DNA from 2 places in the Streptomyces sp. NRRL S-920 genome. Region 1 is predicted to be linked to the other one. Evidence: predicted binding sites of a transcription regulator. Region 1 holds the regulator's gene; the other holds the start of a gene.

The links. Region 1 encodes HrcA, which represses chaperone genes, less so after heat shock. Its sites were predicted from a motif close to TTNGCACTCNGNNNNNCNGAGTGCNAA; they were not measured.
Region 2: groES (co-chaperone GroES) is a predicted target of HrcA. The motif match lies at 4,637-4,663, and genes of this name have one in related genera.

What each region holds. Positions count from the first base shown of each region.
Region 1 is NZ_JODF01000018.1:123,875-131,689, forward strand. Features, by position in the region: gene IG54_RS0115885 (MBL fold metallo-hydrolase) at 5-748, opposite strand; gene hrcA (heat-inducible transcriptional repressor HrcA) at 949-1,965, shown strand; gene dnaJ (molecular chaperone DnaJ) at 1,966-3,102, shown strand; gene IG54_RS0115900 (nitronate monooxygenase) at 3,388-4,461, shown strand; gene IG54_RS0115905 (16S rRNA (uracil(1498)-N(3))-methyltransferase) at 4,458-5,204, shown strand; gene IG54_RS0115910 (hypothetical protein) at 5,411-5,872, shown strand; gene IG54_RS0115915 (S41 family peptidase) at 5,955-7,815, shown strand, end outside.
Region 2 is NZ_JODF01000016.1:56,578-64,392, reverse strand. Features, by position in the region: gene IG54_RS0114085 (TetR/AcrR family transcriptional regulator) at 1-469, opposite strand, end outside; gene IG54_RS0114080 (MFS transporter) at 543-1,997, shown strand; gene IG54_RS0114075 (THUMP-like domain-containing protein) at 2,059-3,327, opposite strand; gene IG54_RS0114070 (polysaccharide deacetylase family protein) at 3,410-4,336, shown strand; gene groES (co-chaperone GroES) at 4,810-5,118, shown strand; gene groL (chaperonin GroEL) at 5,256-6,884, shown strand; gene IG54_RS0114055 (SDR family NAD(P)-dependent oxidoreductase) at 7,152-7,815, opposite strand, start outside.

The sequences.
Region 1 (7,815 bases):
CCCGCTACGACACGCCGAAACGAGCCGCCAGTGTGGCGCGTTGCGCACGGACAAAAGCCGCGTCCACCACCGCGCCGTGCCCCGGCACGTACCGCGCGTCCTCCCCGCCCAGGCCGAGGAGCCGGTCCAGCGCCGCCGGCCACTGCGAGGGCACCGCGTCCGGACCGGCCTGCGGTTGACCCGACTCCTCGACCAGGTCGCCGCAGAAGACGATCTCCCGCCCGCCGTCGCCGCCGGGCACCAGGACCACCAGGTCGTGGCCCGTATGGCCGGGGCCCACGTTCGCGAGGAGGACCTGCACGCCGCCGCCGAGGTCGAGCGTCCACTCGCCGGACACCAGGTGGCGCGGGTGGATGAGGAGGTCCGCCGCCTCCGCCGCGGCCCGGGGGTCCGCGCCGTGCCGCACCGCGTCCGCCCGCAGCTCGTCGGCGCCCCTGGCGAACACCGTGTCGATGCCCACCGCGCCGTACACCTCCACCCCCGCGAAGGCCGCGGCCCCGAGGACGTGGTCGAAGTGCGGGTGCGTCAACGCGAGATGTGTCACGCGGCGGCCCCCGCCGAGGATCTCCCCGGCCCGCGTCCGCAGCGCCGCGCCCTCCGCCAGGCTCGACCCCGCCTCGATCATCAGAGCGGCGTCGTCGCCGACGACGAGCCCCGCCGTGCAGTCCCACACCGGCAGGCGGCACCGGCCCACCCGCGGCGCGAGCCGTTCCCAGCCCGCGGCTTCCCATGCCGGTTCCACATCCATACGGTGACGCTAGCCGCTGCGGTGCGCCTCGGCACGGCCGGTCGGGCGGGCCCGGACGGCTCGATGGGGTTCGGTGGCGTCCGGCCTTGCCGGGGCCGTACCCGACGGCCGTACACTGACCTTTTGACAGGCTGGCACTCACCCGCGTTGAGTGCCAGGCAGGGGACCACCGCGACGGATGACGGCTGGAGGTGTGCGCGATGCTCAGTGAACGCAGGCTCGAAGTGCTGCGCGCCATCGTCCACGACTATGTCGGGACGGAGGAGCCGGTCGGCTCCAAGGCGCTCACCGAGCGGCACAGTCTCGGCGTCTCCCCGGCCACGGTGCGCAACGACATGGCGGCGCTGGAGGAGGAGGGGTTCATCGCCCAGCCCCACACCAGCGCCGGGCGCATCCCGACGGACAAGGGCTACCGCCTCTTCGTCGACAAGCTCGCGGGCGTCAAGCCGATGACCGCGCCCGAGCGCCGCGCCATCCAGAACTTCCTCGACGGCGCCGTCGACCTCGACGACGTGGTGGGGCGCACGGTCCGGCTGCTCGCGCAGCTGACCCGGCAGGTCGCCGTCGTGCAGTACCCGTCGCTCACGCGGTCGACGGTGCGGCACGTGGAACTGCTCTCGCTCGCTCCGGCCCGGCTGATGCTCGTACTGATCACGGACACGGGCCGGGTCGAGCAGCGCATGATCGACTGTCCGGCGCCCTTCGGTGAGACGTCGCTCGCGGACCTGCGGGCGCGGCTCAACAGCAGGGTCGCGGGCCGCCGCTTCGCGGACGTGCCGCAGCTGGTGCAGGACCTGCCCGAGAGCTTCGAGACCGAGGACCGCGGTACGGTCGCGACGGTCCTCTCCACCCTCCTCGAAACACTCGTCGAGGAGACCGAGGAGCGGCTGATGATCGGCGGGACCGCCAATCTCACCCGCTTCGGACATGACTTTCCCCTCACGATCCGGCCCGTTCTCGAAGCCCTTGAGGAGCAGGTCGTGCTCCTCAAGTTGCTTGGTGAGGTGCAGGATTCGGGCATGGCCGTACGGATCGGTCATGAGAACGCCCATGAGGGCCTCAGCTCCACCTCCGTGGTCTCGGTCGGCTACGGTTCGGGGAGCGAGGCAGTCGCGAAACTAGGCGTGGTCGGACCGACCCGCATGGACTATCCGGGAACGATGGGAGCAGTACGCGCAGTGGCACGTTACGTCGGACAGATCCTGGCGGAGTCGTAAGTGGCCACGGACTACTACGCCGTACTCGGCGTGCGCCGCGACGCTTCCCAGGACGAGATCAAGAAGGCCTTCCGGAGGCTGGCGCGTGAGCTTCACCCGGATGTGAATCCGGACCCGAAGACTCAGGAGCGCTTCAAGGAGATCAACGCCGCGTACGAGGTGTTGTCGGACCCGCAGAAGAAGCAGGTCTACGACCTCGGCGGCGACCCCCTGTCCCAGGCGGGCGGCGGAGGCGCGGGCGGCTTCGGCGCCGGTGGCTTCGGCAACTTCTCCGACATCATGGACGCGTTCTTCGGGACGGCGTCGCAGCGCGGACCGCGCTCGCGCACGCGTCGCGGACAGGACGCCATGATCCGGCTGGAGATCGACCTCGACGAGGCCGCCTTCGGGACCACCAAGGACATCCAGGTCGACACCGCCGTGGTGTGTACGACCTGTAGCGGTGAGGGTGCCGCGCCGGGCACGTCCGCTCAGACGTGTGACATGTGCCGCGGCCGCGGTGAGGTGTCGCAGGTCACGCGGTCCTTCCTCGGCCAGGTCATGACCTCGCGGCCGTGCCCGCAGTGCCAGGGGTTCGGCACGGTCGTGCCGACGCCGTGCCCGGAGTGCGCCGGTGACGGCCGCGTCCGCTCGCGCCGGACGCTGACGGTGAAGATCCCCGCCGGTGTGGACAACGGCACGCGGATCCAGCTCGCGGGCGAGGGCGAGGTCGGGCCCGGTGGCGGGCCCGCCGGTGACCTCTACGTCGAGATCCACGAGCTGCCGCACGACGTCTTCCAGCGGCGCGGCGACGACCTGCACTGCACGGTCACCATCCCGATGACGGCGGCGGCGCTCGGCACGAAGGTGCCGCTGAAGACGCTCGACGGCATGGAGGAGGTCGACATCCGCCCCGGCACCCAGTCCGGGCAGTCGATCCCGCTGCACGGGCGTGGCATCACGCATCTGCGGGGCGGTGGGCGCGGTGACCTCATCGTGCACGTCGAGGTGCTCACGCCGACGAAGCTCGATCCCGAGCAGGAGCGGGTGCTGCGGGAGCTTGCGCAGCTGCGGGGCGAGGAGCGGCCTACGGGGCAGTTTCAGCCGGGGCAGCAGGGGCTTTTCTCTCGGCTGAAGGATGCGTTTAACGGGCGGTAGCGCCTTGGGCGGTGTCGCTCTGCCCCCGGTGGCGGGATTCTTCCCGTGCCGGGGGCGCTTTGTTGGCCTTCTGCGGGGGCGTTGTGGTTGCTCGCGCAGTTCCCCGCGCCCCTTACGGGGCTGCTCGCGCCCCGCGGCGGAGCCGCTTGTGTCACAGCCCCGCGCCCCTTACGGGGCCTCCCGTGCGCCCCTTGCGGGGCTTCCCCTGCGGCCCTTACGGGCTTCCCCCGTGCCCCTTGTGGGGGGTGGTTCGGTTGGGGGGTGGGGGCGTGGCACGATGCCGTTATGTCCTCCGTGTTGACCGAGCTGTGTCGCCTTCCGATCGTGCAGGCCCCCATGGCGGGCGGTGCCTCCTGTCCGCAGTTGGTCGCGGCCGTTTCCGAGGCCGGTGGGCTGGGGTTCCTCGCCGCCGGGTACAAGACCGCCGACGGGATGTACCAGGAGGTCAAGCAGGTGCGGGGCCTGACCTCGCGGCCCTTCGGCGTCAATCTCTTCATGCCGCAGCCCGAGTACGCGGACGCCGCGGCCGTCGAGGTGTACCGCAGCCAGCTCGCCGGTGAGGCCACCTGGTACGAGACGCAGCTCGGCGACCCGGACAGCGGGCGCGACGACGGGTACGACGCCAAGCTCGCGATCCTGCTCGACGACCCGGTGCCGGTCGTCTCCTTCACCTTCGGCTGCCCGACCCGCGACGTCCTCGACTCGTTCGCGCGCGTCGGCACCGTCACCGTCGTCACCGTCACCACGCCCGAGGAGGCCCAGGCCGCCCAGTGGGCCGGTGCCGACGCCGTCTGCGTGCAGGGCATAGAGGCGGGCGGGCACCAGGGCACCCACAAGGACAACCCCGAGGCCGACGGCGCCGGGATCGGGCTGCTCTCCCTCATCACGCAGGTCCGCGAGACCGCGCAGATTCCCATCGTCGCCACGGGCGGCCTGATGCGCGGCGCGCAGATCGCCGCGGTGCTCGCGGCCGGCGCGGACGCCGCTCAGCTCGGCACGGCGTTCCTGGTCACCCCGGAGTCGGGCGCCAACCACCTGCACAAGCAGGCCATGACCAATCCGATGTTCCTGCGGACCGAGCTGACCCGGGCGTTCTCCGGGCGGCCCGCGCGCGGCCTCGTCAACCGCTTCATGCGCGAGCACGGCCCGTACGCGCCCGCCGCCTACCCCCAGGTGCACCACCTCACCAGCGGCCTGCGCAAGGCCGCCGCGAAGGCCGGTGACGCGCAGGGCATGGCGCTCTGGGCCGGGCAGGGCCACCGGCTCGCCAGGGAACTGCCCGCCGGACAGCTCGTGGAGGTCCTCGCGGCCGAACTGGCCGAGGCCCAGGGCGCGTCGACGCGGGACGGTGCGGCGTGACCGCCCCCGTGTTTGTCGTCGAGCGGTTCGACGCGCATGTGCGCGGCGGCGGACGGTACGTACTCGATGGGCCCGAGGGGCGGCACGCCGTCTCCGTGAAGCGGCTGCGCGCCGGTGAGGACGTCGTCCTGACCGACGGCGCCGGACGGTGGGCGCAGTGCGTGGTCCTGGAGACGGAGGGCAAGGACCGGCTCGTGGTGACGATGGGCTCCGTGGCCGAGGAGCCCGAGGCGCAGCCGCGGATCACCGTCGTCCAGGCGCTGCCCAAGGGCGACCGCGGTGAACTCGCCGTCGAGACCATGACGGAGACCGGCGTCGACGCGGTCGTGCCGTGGACCGCGTCGCGCTGCATCACGCAGTGGAAGGGCGAGCGCGGCCTCAAGGCGCTGGCCAAGTGGCGGGCCACCGCGCGCGAGGCGGGCAAGCAGTCGCGCCGCGTGCGCTTCCCGGAGGTGGCGGACGCGGCGTCCACCAAGCAGGTCGCCGCCCTCCTCGCGGACGCCGACTTCGCGGCCGTCCTGCACGAGGAGGGCAGCGAGCCGCTGGCCACCGCGGAACTGCCGGCGAGCGGGCGGATCGTTCTCGTCGTCGGGCCCGAAGGGGGCGTCTCCCCGGACGAGTTGGCGGCCTTCGCCGAGGCGGGCGCCAAGCCGTACCGCCTCGGGCGCAGCGTGCTGCGTACGTCGACCGCAGGGACCGCGGCGACCGCGCTGCTCCTCGGACGCACCGGCCGCTGGTCCTGACACCCGCCCGGCGGGCGCGGGTCGACAGATGGCCGCAAGCGGTCTACCGCACCGGCGCACGGGGTGGCACCCTGCCGCCTATGGGGGCATTGAGGCGGTTACAGCAGCGGAACGTATGGAAACGGCGAAGGCCCATCCTGGGCGCCGTCGGGCTCGTCGGCGCCGCCGCGCTGGGGGCCGGCGCGTGTGAGCCCGTAGGCGGGGGGTTGAACACCTCCGCGGTCGCGCTCACCGTCGACGAGATGGGCACAAAGGCGCTGGAGCGACAGCGTCTCGACGTGGCGTGGCTCAGCTGCACGGCCCGCTACCAGGACCGGGTGACGCCCAAGAGCGGCGCTCCGACGCCCGAGTCCGTCGTCGAGGTGGACTGCCAGGGCGAGTCCGAGGGCGGCAAGGACATCACCATCACGGGCAAGGTGCGCGCCGTCGTCGACGGCAAGTGCGTACGCGGCAACCTCACCGCCAAGGTCGAGGGCAAGGAGTGGTTCCAGGTCGACGTCCTCGGCAACTGCGGGGCGGACGACGGCGACGGCGACGGCAAGCCCTCCCCGCCGTCCGGTTCCCCGCCGCCCTCCCACGACGAGCCGGAGCCCGGCCCCACCACCACCGTCACGGTGACCGTCACCCCGCCGCCGCCCGCGACCTGCGACTGCGCCCCGGGGAAGTGACCGGCGGGCACCGGCGGGCGGCCGGGGACGAAGTGATCCAAACCGCTGCCGGGCCGCCCGCTGCCTGCCTAGGCTGGGTGGTGTGACTCAGACTGCGTACCTCCGGTATCCGCACATCCACGGCGAGTTGACCGCCTTCACGGCTGAGGACGACGTCTGGGTCGCCCCCCTCGACGGGGGCCGCGCCTGGCGGGTGAGCGCCGACAACATGCCCGTGAACCACCCCCGCTTCTCCCCGGACGGCACGACCGTCGCCTGGACGTCCACCCGCGACGGGGCACCCGAGGTGCACATCGCGCCCGTCGACGGCGGCCCCGCCAAGAGGCTGACGTACTGGGGCACATGGAAGACGGGCGTGCGCGGCTGGACCCCGGACGGGCAGGTCCTCGCCGTCAGCGCGGCGGGCCAGGCCTCCCTGCGCCGCAGCTGGGCGCGGGCCGTGCCGCTGGACGGCGGCCCCGCGGCCACCCTGCCCTACGGCCTGGTCGGCGACGCCGCGCACGGCCCCGACGGGCAGGTCCTGCTGCTCTCCGCCCCCATGGGCCGCGAGGCCGCCTGGTGGAAGCGGTACCGCGGCGGCACCGCGGGCAAGCTGTGGATCCGCGAGGCGGCGGACGCCGAATTCGTACGCCTGCACGCGGACCTCGACGGGAACATCGAGTACCCGCTGTGGGTGGGGGACCGCATCGCCTTCCTCTCCGACCACGAAGACGTCGGCGCCCTGTACTCCTCGCTGCCCGACGGCTCCGACCTGCGCCGCCACACGCCCATCGACGATTTCTACGCCCGGCACGCCGCCACCGACGGCACCCGCGTGATCTATACGAGCGCCGGTCGGCTCTGGCTCCTCAACGACCTGTCCGGCGCCGAGCCGCGCCGCCTCGACATCCGCCTCGGCGGCCAGCGCGCCGACCTCCAGCCGCACCCCGTGTCCGCCGCCCGCTGGTTCGGGGCCGCCGCGCCCGACCACACCGGCCGCGGCAGCGCCGTATCCGTGCGCGGCTCCGTGCACTGGATCACCCACCGCGAGGGGCCCGCCCGCGCGCTCGCCGCCACGCCGGGGGTGCGCGCCCGGCTGCCCCGCACCTTCCGCGTGGCCGGTGAGGAGCACGTGGTGTGGGTGACCGACGCCGAGGGCGACGAGGCGCTGGAATTCGCCCCCGCCACCGGCCCCGCGCCCGGCGCGACCCCCCGCAGGCTCGCCGCGGGACAGCTCGGCCGGGTCCTCTCGCTCGCCATGTCACCGGACGGCGGCCGCGCCGCCGTCGCCTCGCACGACGGGCGCGTCCTGCTCGTCGAGCGGGAGAGCGGCGAGGTCCGCGAGGTCGACCGCAGCGCGGACGGCGAGGTCACCGGGCTCGTCTTCTCACCCGACTCCGCCTGGCTCGCCTGGTCCCACCCCGGCCCGCGCCCGCTGCGCCAGCTCAGACTCGCCAACACCGCCGACCTGTCGGTGTCCGAGGCGACCCCATTGCGCTTCCGTGACTACGCGCCCGCGTTCACCCTCGACGGCAAGCACCTCGCGTTCCTGTCGGCCCGCGCCTTCGACCCGGTCTACGACGAGCACGTGTTCGATCTCGCCTTCGTCGGGGGCTCACGGCCCTACCTGATCACCCTCGCCGCGGCCACCCCCTCCCCCTTCGGGCCGCAGCGGCACGGCAGGCCCTTCGAGGGGCAGGACAGCCCCGGCGCCGAGACACCCGACAGCGAGGGCGCGCCCGTCACCCGCATCGACTTCGACGGGCTCGCCGACCGCATCGTCCCCTTCCCCGTCGAGGCCGCCCGCTACACCACGCTGCGCGCCGCCAAGGACGGCCTGCTCTGGCTGCGCCACCCGGTGCGCGGCGTGCTCGGCGCCTCCCGGGCCACCCCCGCCGACCCGGAGCCGCACAGCGAGCTGGAGCGCTACGACCTCGCCCAGCGCCACGTGGAGGAACTGGCCG
Region 2 (7,815 bases), on a different contig from region 1:
GGTCTCCGTAGACGCAGTGCCACAGGGTCCGGTAGGCGCGGACCGCCTCCGCGGGGGTGAGGCCGCAGTCGACGGCCGCGCCGATCATCTCCTCGACCATCCACAGGGCGCCCCTGTCGGTGAGGTCGCCGAGGCTGAGCACCTCGACCACCCAGGGCATCCGCGCCAGCGTGCCGTGCATATGCAGGGCGACGGCGAGGAGGCGCTCGCGCGGGTCGGCCGGCAGCTCGGGGCGCGGGACCGTGGCGGCGGTACCGGCGAGCGTGAGCATCAGCAGCTCGTCCTTGTCGCGTACGTGGTGGTAGAGCGCCATCGGCGTGGTGCCGACCTCCTTGGCGACCCGGCGCATGCTCAGGGCCGCCACGCCCTCCTCCTGAAGGATCCGGCGGGCGGTCGCGACGATCGTCTCCGGTTCCAGGCGCCGGGGTCGCCCCACGCCGCGCTTCTTCGCCTTCTCTTCTGCTGCCACCGGCTCATTGTCGCGCGCTCGCTCCGCACGGACCCCTGCCTAATTTCTATACGCGTATAGTAATGTGCCGCCCATGGTGAACAAGGTGAACTCGCGTACCCCGCAAGGGGCTTTACTGCCGGTGCTGCTCACCGTGCAGTTCCTCGTCTCCCTCGATGTCTCCGTCGTCAACATCGCCCTGCCCGACATGGACGACGACCTCGGCTTCGCCCCCGGCTCGCTGCTCTGGGTCGTCAACGCCTACGCGCTCGCCTTCGGCGGCCTGCTCATGCTCGGCGGACGCCTCGCCGACCTGGCCGGGCGCCGGCGCACCCTCATCTGGGGCTTCGTCGTCTTCGGCGTGGCGAGCCTCGCGGGCGGGCTCGCCCTGACACCGGGGCAGCTCATCGCGGCGCGGGCGGTACAGGGCGCGGGCGCGGCGGCGCTCGCACCCGTCGCGCTCACCCTGATCACCGTCAACTACGCGGCGGGGCCCGCTCGTTCGCGGGCGCTCGGCCTCTGGGGCGTCGCGGGGGCGCTCGGCGGCGCGGTCGGGATCATGGCGGGCGGGCTGCTCACCGACTGGGTGGGCTGGCGATCGGTGATGCTCGTCAACGTCCCCGTGGTGCTCGCCGCGCTCCTCGCCGCCCGCCGCGGGGTGCCCGTCGACCGCCGCACCGGGCCCGCGCCCCGACTCGACGTCACCGGTGCCCTGCTCGTCACGGCCGGGACGGCGGCACTTGTGCTCGGCCTCGTGCGCACGGAGACGTACGCCTGGGGATCCGGCACCACGCTGGGCACGCTCGGCGTCGCGGCCGTCCTGCTCGCGGCCTTCGTCGCCGTCGAGGCCCGCAAGCGGGAGCCGCTGCTGCGGCTCGGCCTGCTCGGCACCGCCCACCGGCCCGTGCTCTCCGCGAACGTCTTCTCGCTGCTGATGTCGTCGGGGCAGTTCGCCGCCTTCTACTTCACCTCGCTCTACCTCCAGCAGGTGATGGGGTACGGGCCGACGGCGGCCGGTGCCGCTTTCCTGCCGTTCTGCGCGGGCGTCGTGGCCGGGTCGACGGTCGCGGCCCGCACGGTCGGGCGGGTCGGCGAACGGGCGCTGCTGGTGGCGGGCGGGCTGCTCGGGGCCGCCGGGTTCGGCTGGTTCGCGCTGACGGTCGAGGCGGGCGGCACGTTCCTCGGCTCGATCCTCGGGCCCTCGCTGGTCGCGAGCGTCGGCATCGGCATGTGCTTCGTACCGCTGGGCACGGCCGCGACCAGCGGGGTCGCCCCCGAGGAGGCCGGCATGGCCTCCGGGCTGCTCAACAGCTCGCGTCAGCTCGGCGGCTCGCTCGGCCTCGCGGTCCTGGTCACGGTCGCGGCGAACGTCACCGGCACGGGGACCGGCCGGGCCGCCCTCGCCGAGGGGCACGCGGCGGCCTTCGCGGTGTCCGCGGGGCTGCTGGTGGCGGCCGCGCTGGGGACAGCCGTGCTGCACGGCCGCCGAGCGTCGTCGCCCGTGCCGCCGGCTCGGGACACCGCCCCGGACCCTGTCGCCCGCGCCTGAGGCTCCCCCCTCGTGGCTCCCTCCCGGCCCCCGCGCTCCTTTCCGGGGCCGGGCGGCCGAGTTACGGGACCGGGTGGCCGATCAGCATCGTGGGCGCCCCGGCCACCCGCGTCAGGAACACCGTCGCCGCGTTCTTCCCCTGCGGCTTCACCTTGCGGCGCAGCTCCTCCGGTTCCACCGCCGAACCCCGCTTCTTCACCGTCAGGATCCCGACCTCCCGCTCCCGGAGCAGGGCCTTCAGCTTCTTCACACCGAAGGGGAGCCGGTCGGTGATCTCGTACGCCACCGCGTAGGGCGTCGTGTGCAGCGCGTCGGACGTGACGTACGCGATGGTCTCGTCGATCAGCCCGCCGCCGACCCGCGCCGCGACCTCGGCGACCAGATGCGCACGGATGACGGCGCCGTCCGGCTCGTACAGGTACCGCCCCACGGGCCGCACCTCGGGGTCGGGAAGCATCGCGTCCAGGGCGCTCCACAGGGAGACGTCCTGGGGCAGGAGCGTCGCGCGGTGCGAGGCTGGCGCGTCCGTGCCGAACCACAGCACCGCCTCCTTCACATCGCCGCCGTCCGAGATCCACTCGGCCTCGGTCCCCGCGGGGATCGCCTCGTGCGGGATCCCGGGGGCGATCTTCAGCGCGGCGCGCGGGGCCTTGCGGGCCGCCCGGACCGCCCAGGACAGCGGCGGGGAGTAGGACTCCGGGTCGAAGATGCGGCCGCGCTTGGAGGAGCGCCGCGCCGGGTCCACGAACACCGCGTCGTACGCCGATGTGTCCACGTCCATGACATCGGCCTCCCGGACCTCGATGAGGTCGGCGAGCCCGAGCGCCTCGGCGTTGGCACGGGCGACCGCGCAGGTCAGCGGGGACCGGTCGACGGCCAGCACGGAGATCCCGGCCCGCGCCAGCGCGATCGCGTCACCGCCGATGCCGCAGCACAGGTCGGCGAGGGAACGCACCCCGAGCCTCTTGAAACTCTCGGCGCGGTGCGTGGCGACGGAGGCGCGGGTGGACTGCTCGACGCCGTCCGGCGTGAAGAACATCCGGGCCGCGTCCTCGGCGCCGAACTTCGCCACGGCCCGTTGGCGCAGCCGCGCCTGGGCGAGCGCGGCCGAGACCAGCGGCGCCGGGTGCTCGCGGCGCAGCCGGGTGGCGGCGGCGAGTTCCCGCGCGGGCTCCACGTCCCGCACCTCGTCGAGCAGGGCCCGCCCCGCTTCGGTGCGCAGGGCGGCGAAGGCGGCGAGGGGATCGTCGAGGCCCGCGTCCTCGGCGCCTTCGGAGGTGCGGTCGGCGGCAGGGGTGCTCGGCGTGTTCGGGTCGTTCACCCGCCCCATTGTGGGCCAGTCGGTGGATGGTGCGCGGCCGGTGGCGGTGTCGACCCCGGGGTACGCCGGTGAGCTGCGAGGATCCGGCGCCATGCAACTCGTACGACAAAAGGAAGAATCCGCCGCACGGCGGAAGAATCAGACGCGTGCCGTCGTGGCGGTGCTGACCGTCACGGCGATCGCCTCGGGCTGCGCCTCCGCGGGCGGCTCGGACGCCGTGAAGCCCGCCCACGGCCAGCAGCCGCTCAAGGCCCCGCCCGCCAGGGCCCTCGACTCCTACGCCCATCAGCTCGGCGTCTCCCAGGCCGCCCGGGTCGCGGCCGCCAAGCGCTGGCGCCTCGCAAGGACCCCGCTGGCGGCGCCCGCGCCCCCCAGGAAGAAGCCGCGGCTCAAGACCCGCAAGGGCTTCGAGGTCAAGGGCCACGCCAAGCTGCCGCCGGTCTTCACGAGCATCCCGACCAAGCAGAAGGTCGTCTTCCTCACCATCGACGACGGCGCCGAGAAGGATCCGGCGCTGCTGAGGATGATGAGCGACCTGAGGATCCCGTACACCGCCTTCCTCAGTGACTACCTGGTCAAGGAGGACTACGCGTACTTCAAGAAGATGCAGTCGCACGGGGTCGCCCTGAACAACCACACCCTCAATCACCGCTATATGCCCGGCCTCTCGTACAAGAGCCAGCGCCGCGAGATCTGCGGCATGCAGGACACCATCGAGAAGCGCTACGGCAAGCGGCCCGAACTCTTCCGCCCGCCGTACGGCAACTACAACGCCAACACCCTGCGCGCCGCGAGGTCGTGCGGCATCAAGGCCGTGCCGCTGTGGAACGCGGAGGTCTTCGCCGACCGCATGGAGTACCGCGAGTGGGACCGCGACCTGCACCCCGGCGACATCATCCTCACCCACTTCAGGGGCCGCGAGGACTGGAAGGGCACCATGCCCGACATGGTCCGCAGGCTCATGAGGACGGTCACGGCCAAGGGGTACGCGGTGGCCAGGCTGGAGGACTACCTGTGACCCGGCGGGCGCGAGCCCACCGCCGCCTCCTCACCGGGGCCCTCCTGTGCGGAGTACTCGCGCCCGCGCTGCTGACGTCCTGCGCCGAATCGGTCGACCCGATCGAGCGACTGGGCAGAAAGGCGGCGGAGAAGCTCCCCGACAGGGAGCCGTCCGCCTCCGCCTGTGGGGAAACGAGGCCTCCGCGAGCCGCGGGCGGGGAACCCGGAGTCATCGAGAGCCGTTGCCCCGAACGAGGGAAAACACCGCCCGCCCCGCCCGCCCGGGGCGCCGCGATCCGCTGAAGCCGGACGCAGTCGATTGGCACTCCGCTTGACCGAGTGCTAATCGCCGTCCTAGTCTCGCTTCTGGCACTCCCCGTTGGAGAGTGCCAATAGCGACGGGCAGGTCCGGCACCCGCGACGACGGATCCACCTGGTCGCCACACCTAAGACTGTTAACCCCGTGAGATCTCCGAAGGGGGAGACCGGATCGTGACGACCACCAGCTCCAAGGTTGCCATCAAGCCGCTCGAGGACCGCATTGTGGTCCAGCCGCTCGACGCCGAGCAGACCACGGCCTCCGGCCTGGTCATTCCGGACACCGCCAAGGAGAAGCCCCAGGAGGGCGTCGTCCTGGCCGTGGGCCCGGGCCGCTTCGAGAACGGCGAGCGTCTGCCGCTCGACGTGAAGACCGGCGACATCGTGCTGTACAGCAAGTACGGCGGCACCGAGGTGAAGTACAGCGGCGAGGAGTACCTCGTCCTCTCGGCTCGCGACGTGCTCGCGATCGTCGAGAAGTAATTCACCGCTTCACCTGCATCACCTGCTTCACCAGCAGATTTGCTTTTTGAGCTGCGCCCCTGGTCACCCCGCTGATTGCCGGGCGGCGAGGGGCGCGGTTCGTTCACCCGAGTTTTCGAGAGGGCTGAATCGCTCCCATGGCGAAGATCCTGAAGTTCGACGAGGACGCCCGTCGCGCCCTTGAGCGCGGCGTCAACAAGCTTGCCGACACGGTCAAGGTGACGATCGGCCCCCGCGGCCGCAACGTCGTCATCGACAAGAAGTTCGGCGCCCCGACCATCACCAACGACGGCGTCACCATCGCCCGTGAGGTCGAGGTCGAGGACCCGTACGAGAACCTCGGCGCCCAGCTGGTGAAGGAGGTGGCGACCAAGACCAACGACATCGCTGGCGACGGCACCACCACCGCCACCGTGCTCGCCCAGGCCCTGGTCAAGGAAGGCCTGCGCAACGTCGCGGCCGGCGCCTCCCCGGCCGCCCTGAAGAAGGGCATCGACGCCGCCGTCGCGGCCGTCTCCGAGGAGCTGCTCGCCACCGCCCGCCCGATCGACGACAAGGCCGACATCGCGGCCGTCGCCGGTCTGTCGGCCCAGGACCCGCAGGTCGGCGAGCTGATCGCCGAGGCGATGGACAAGGTCGGCAAGGACGGTGTCATCACCGTCGAGGAGTCCAACACCTTCGGCCTGGAGCTGGACTTCACCGAGGGCATGGCCTTCGACAAGGGCTACCTGTCCCCGTACATGGTCTCCGACCAGGAGCGTATGGAGGCCGTCCTCGACGACCCGTACATCCTGATCCACCAGGGCAAGATCTCCTCCATCCAGGACCTCCTGCCGCTGCTCGAGAAGGTCATCCAGGCCAACTCCTCGAAGCCGCTCCTGATCATCGCCGAGGACGTCGAGGGCGAGGCCCTGTCGACCCTGGTCGTGAACAAGATCCGCGGCACCTTCAACGCCGTCGCGGTGAAGGCCCCCGGCTTCGGCGACCGCCGCAAGGCGATGCTCGGCGACATGGCCACCCTCACGGGCGGCACCGTCATCGCCGAGGAGGTCGGCCTCAAGCTCGACCAGGTCGGCCTGGACGTGCTCGGCACCGCCCGCCGCGTCACCATCACCAAGGACGACACCACGATCGTCGACGGCGGCGGCAACAAGGCCGACGTCGAGGGCCGCGTCGCCCAGATCAAGGCCGAGATCGAGGCCACGGACTCCGACTGGGACCGCGAGAAGCTCCAGGAGCGCCTCGCGAAGCTGGCCGGCGGCGTGTGCGTCATCAAGGTCGGCGCCGCCACCGAGGTGGAGCTGAAGGAGAAGAAGCACCGTCTGGAGGACGCCATCTCCGCGACCCGCGCCGCGGTCGAGGAGGGCATCGTCTCCGGTGGTGGCTCCGCCCTGGTCCACGCCGTCAAGGTCCTCGAGGGCAACCTCGACAAGACCGGCGACGAGGCCACGGGTGTCGCGGTCGTCCGCCGCGCCGCCGTCGAGCCGCTGCGCTGGATCGCCGAGAACGCCGGCCTCGAGGGTTACGTCATCACCTCGAAGGTCGCCGAGCTGGACAAGGGCTTCGGCTTCAACGCCGCGACCGGCGAGTACGGCGACCTGGTCAAGGCCGGCGTCATCGACCCGGTCAAGGTCACGCGCTCCGCGCTGGAGAACGCCGCGTCGATCGCCTCCCTGCTCCTGACGACCGAGACCCTGGTCGTCGAGAAGCCGGCGGAGGACGAGGCGGAGGCCGGGCACGGCCACGGCCACGGTCACTCGCACTGACCGCTGCGCTCGCTTGAACGGTGACTGAGGCCCGGCTTCCCTTGCTTGCGGGGGGAGCCGGGCCTCAGCCCTTTTCGGGGGCGCGTCTGCCGGGTTGCTCTGTCCGTACCGGGTGCGAGTCTGTTCTTGGCCGGTCGCGCAGTTCCCCGCGCCCCTGAAGGGGCGCACCACCGGGCCCCGTCAGGGGCGCGGGGAACTGCGCGAGGACGGACCACGGCCCGCGGTCGGCGACGAGCACCGACCCGGCAGACGCGAGGCCTATAAGACCTACTGAGGCCCGTACTTCCGGCCCGTGCGGGACGTGACGCCCCCCAGCAGGGACCTCGGCGTCACCTTCACCAGGCCCATCAGGGCCTTGTAGCGCGGATCGGGGATGGAGACGGTCCGGCCCCGCGCCAAGTCGGCCAGCGCAGCGGCCACCAGCTTGTCCGCGTCGAGCCACATCCAGTTGGGGATGTTGGACGTGCCCATCCCGGCCCGCTCGTGGAACTCCGTACGCACGAAGCCGGGGCACAGCGCCATCAGCCGCACCCCGCTGCCCGCCAGGTCCTTCGCCGCGCCCTGCGTGAACTGCACGACCCACGCCTTCGAGGCGCCGTACGTGCCGCGCGGTACGAAGGCCGCGACCGACGCGACGTTCACCACCCCGCCCCGCCCGCGCTCCCGCATCGGCCCCGCGGCCGCCGACGTCAGCCGCAGCACCGCCTCGCAGTGCACCTTGAGCATGGTCAGCTCGTCGCTCATCGGGACTTCCAGGTACCGGCCCTTGTTGCCGAACCCCGCGTTGTTGATCAGCAGATCGACCGGGTCCCTGCGGTTCGCCAGCCGCTTCTCGACGGACTCGATGCCGCCGTCGGTGGCGAGGTCCGCGGTGAGGACCTCCGCCTCGATGCCGTGCCGGTCGTGCAGTTCGGTCGCCTGCTCGCGCAGC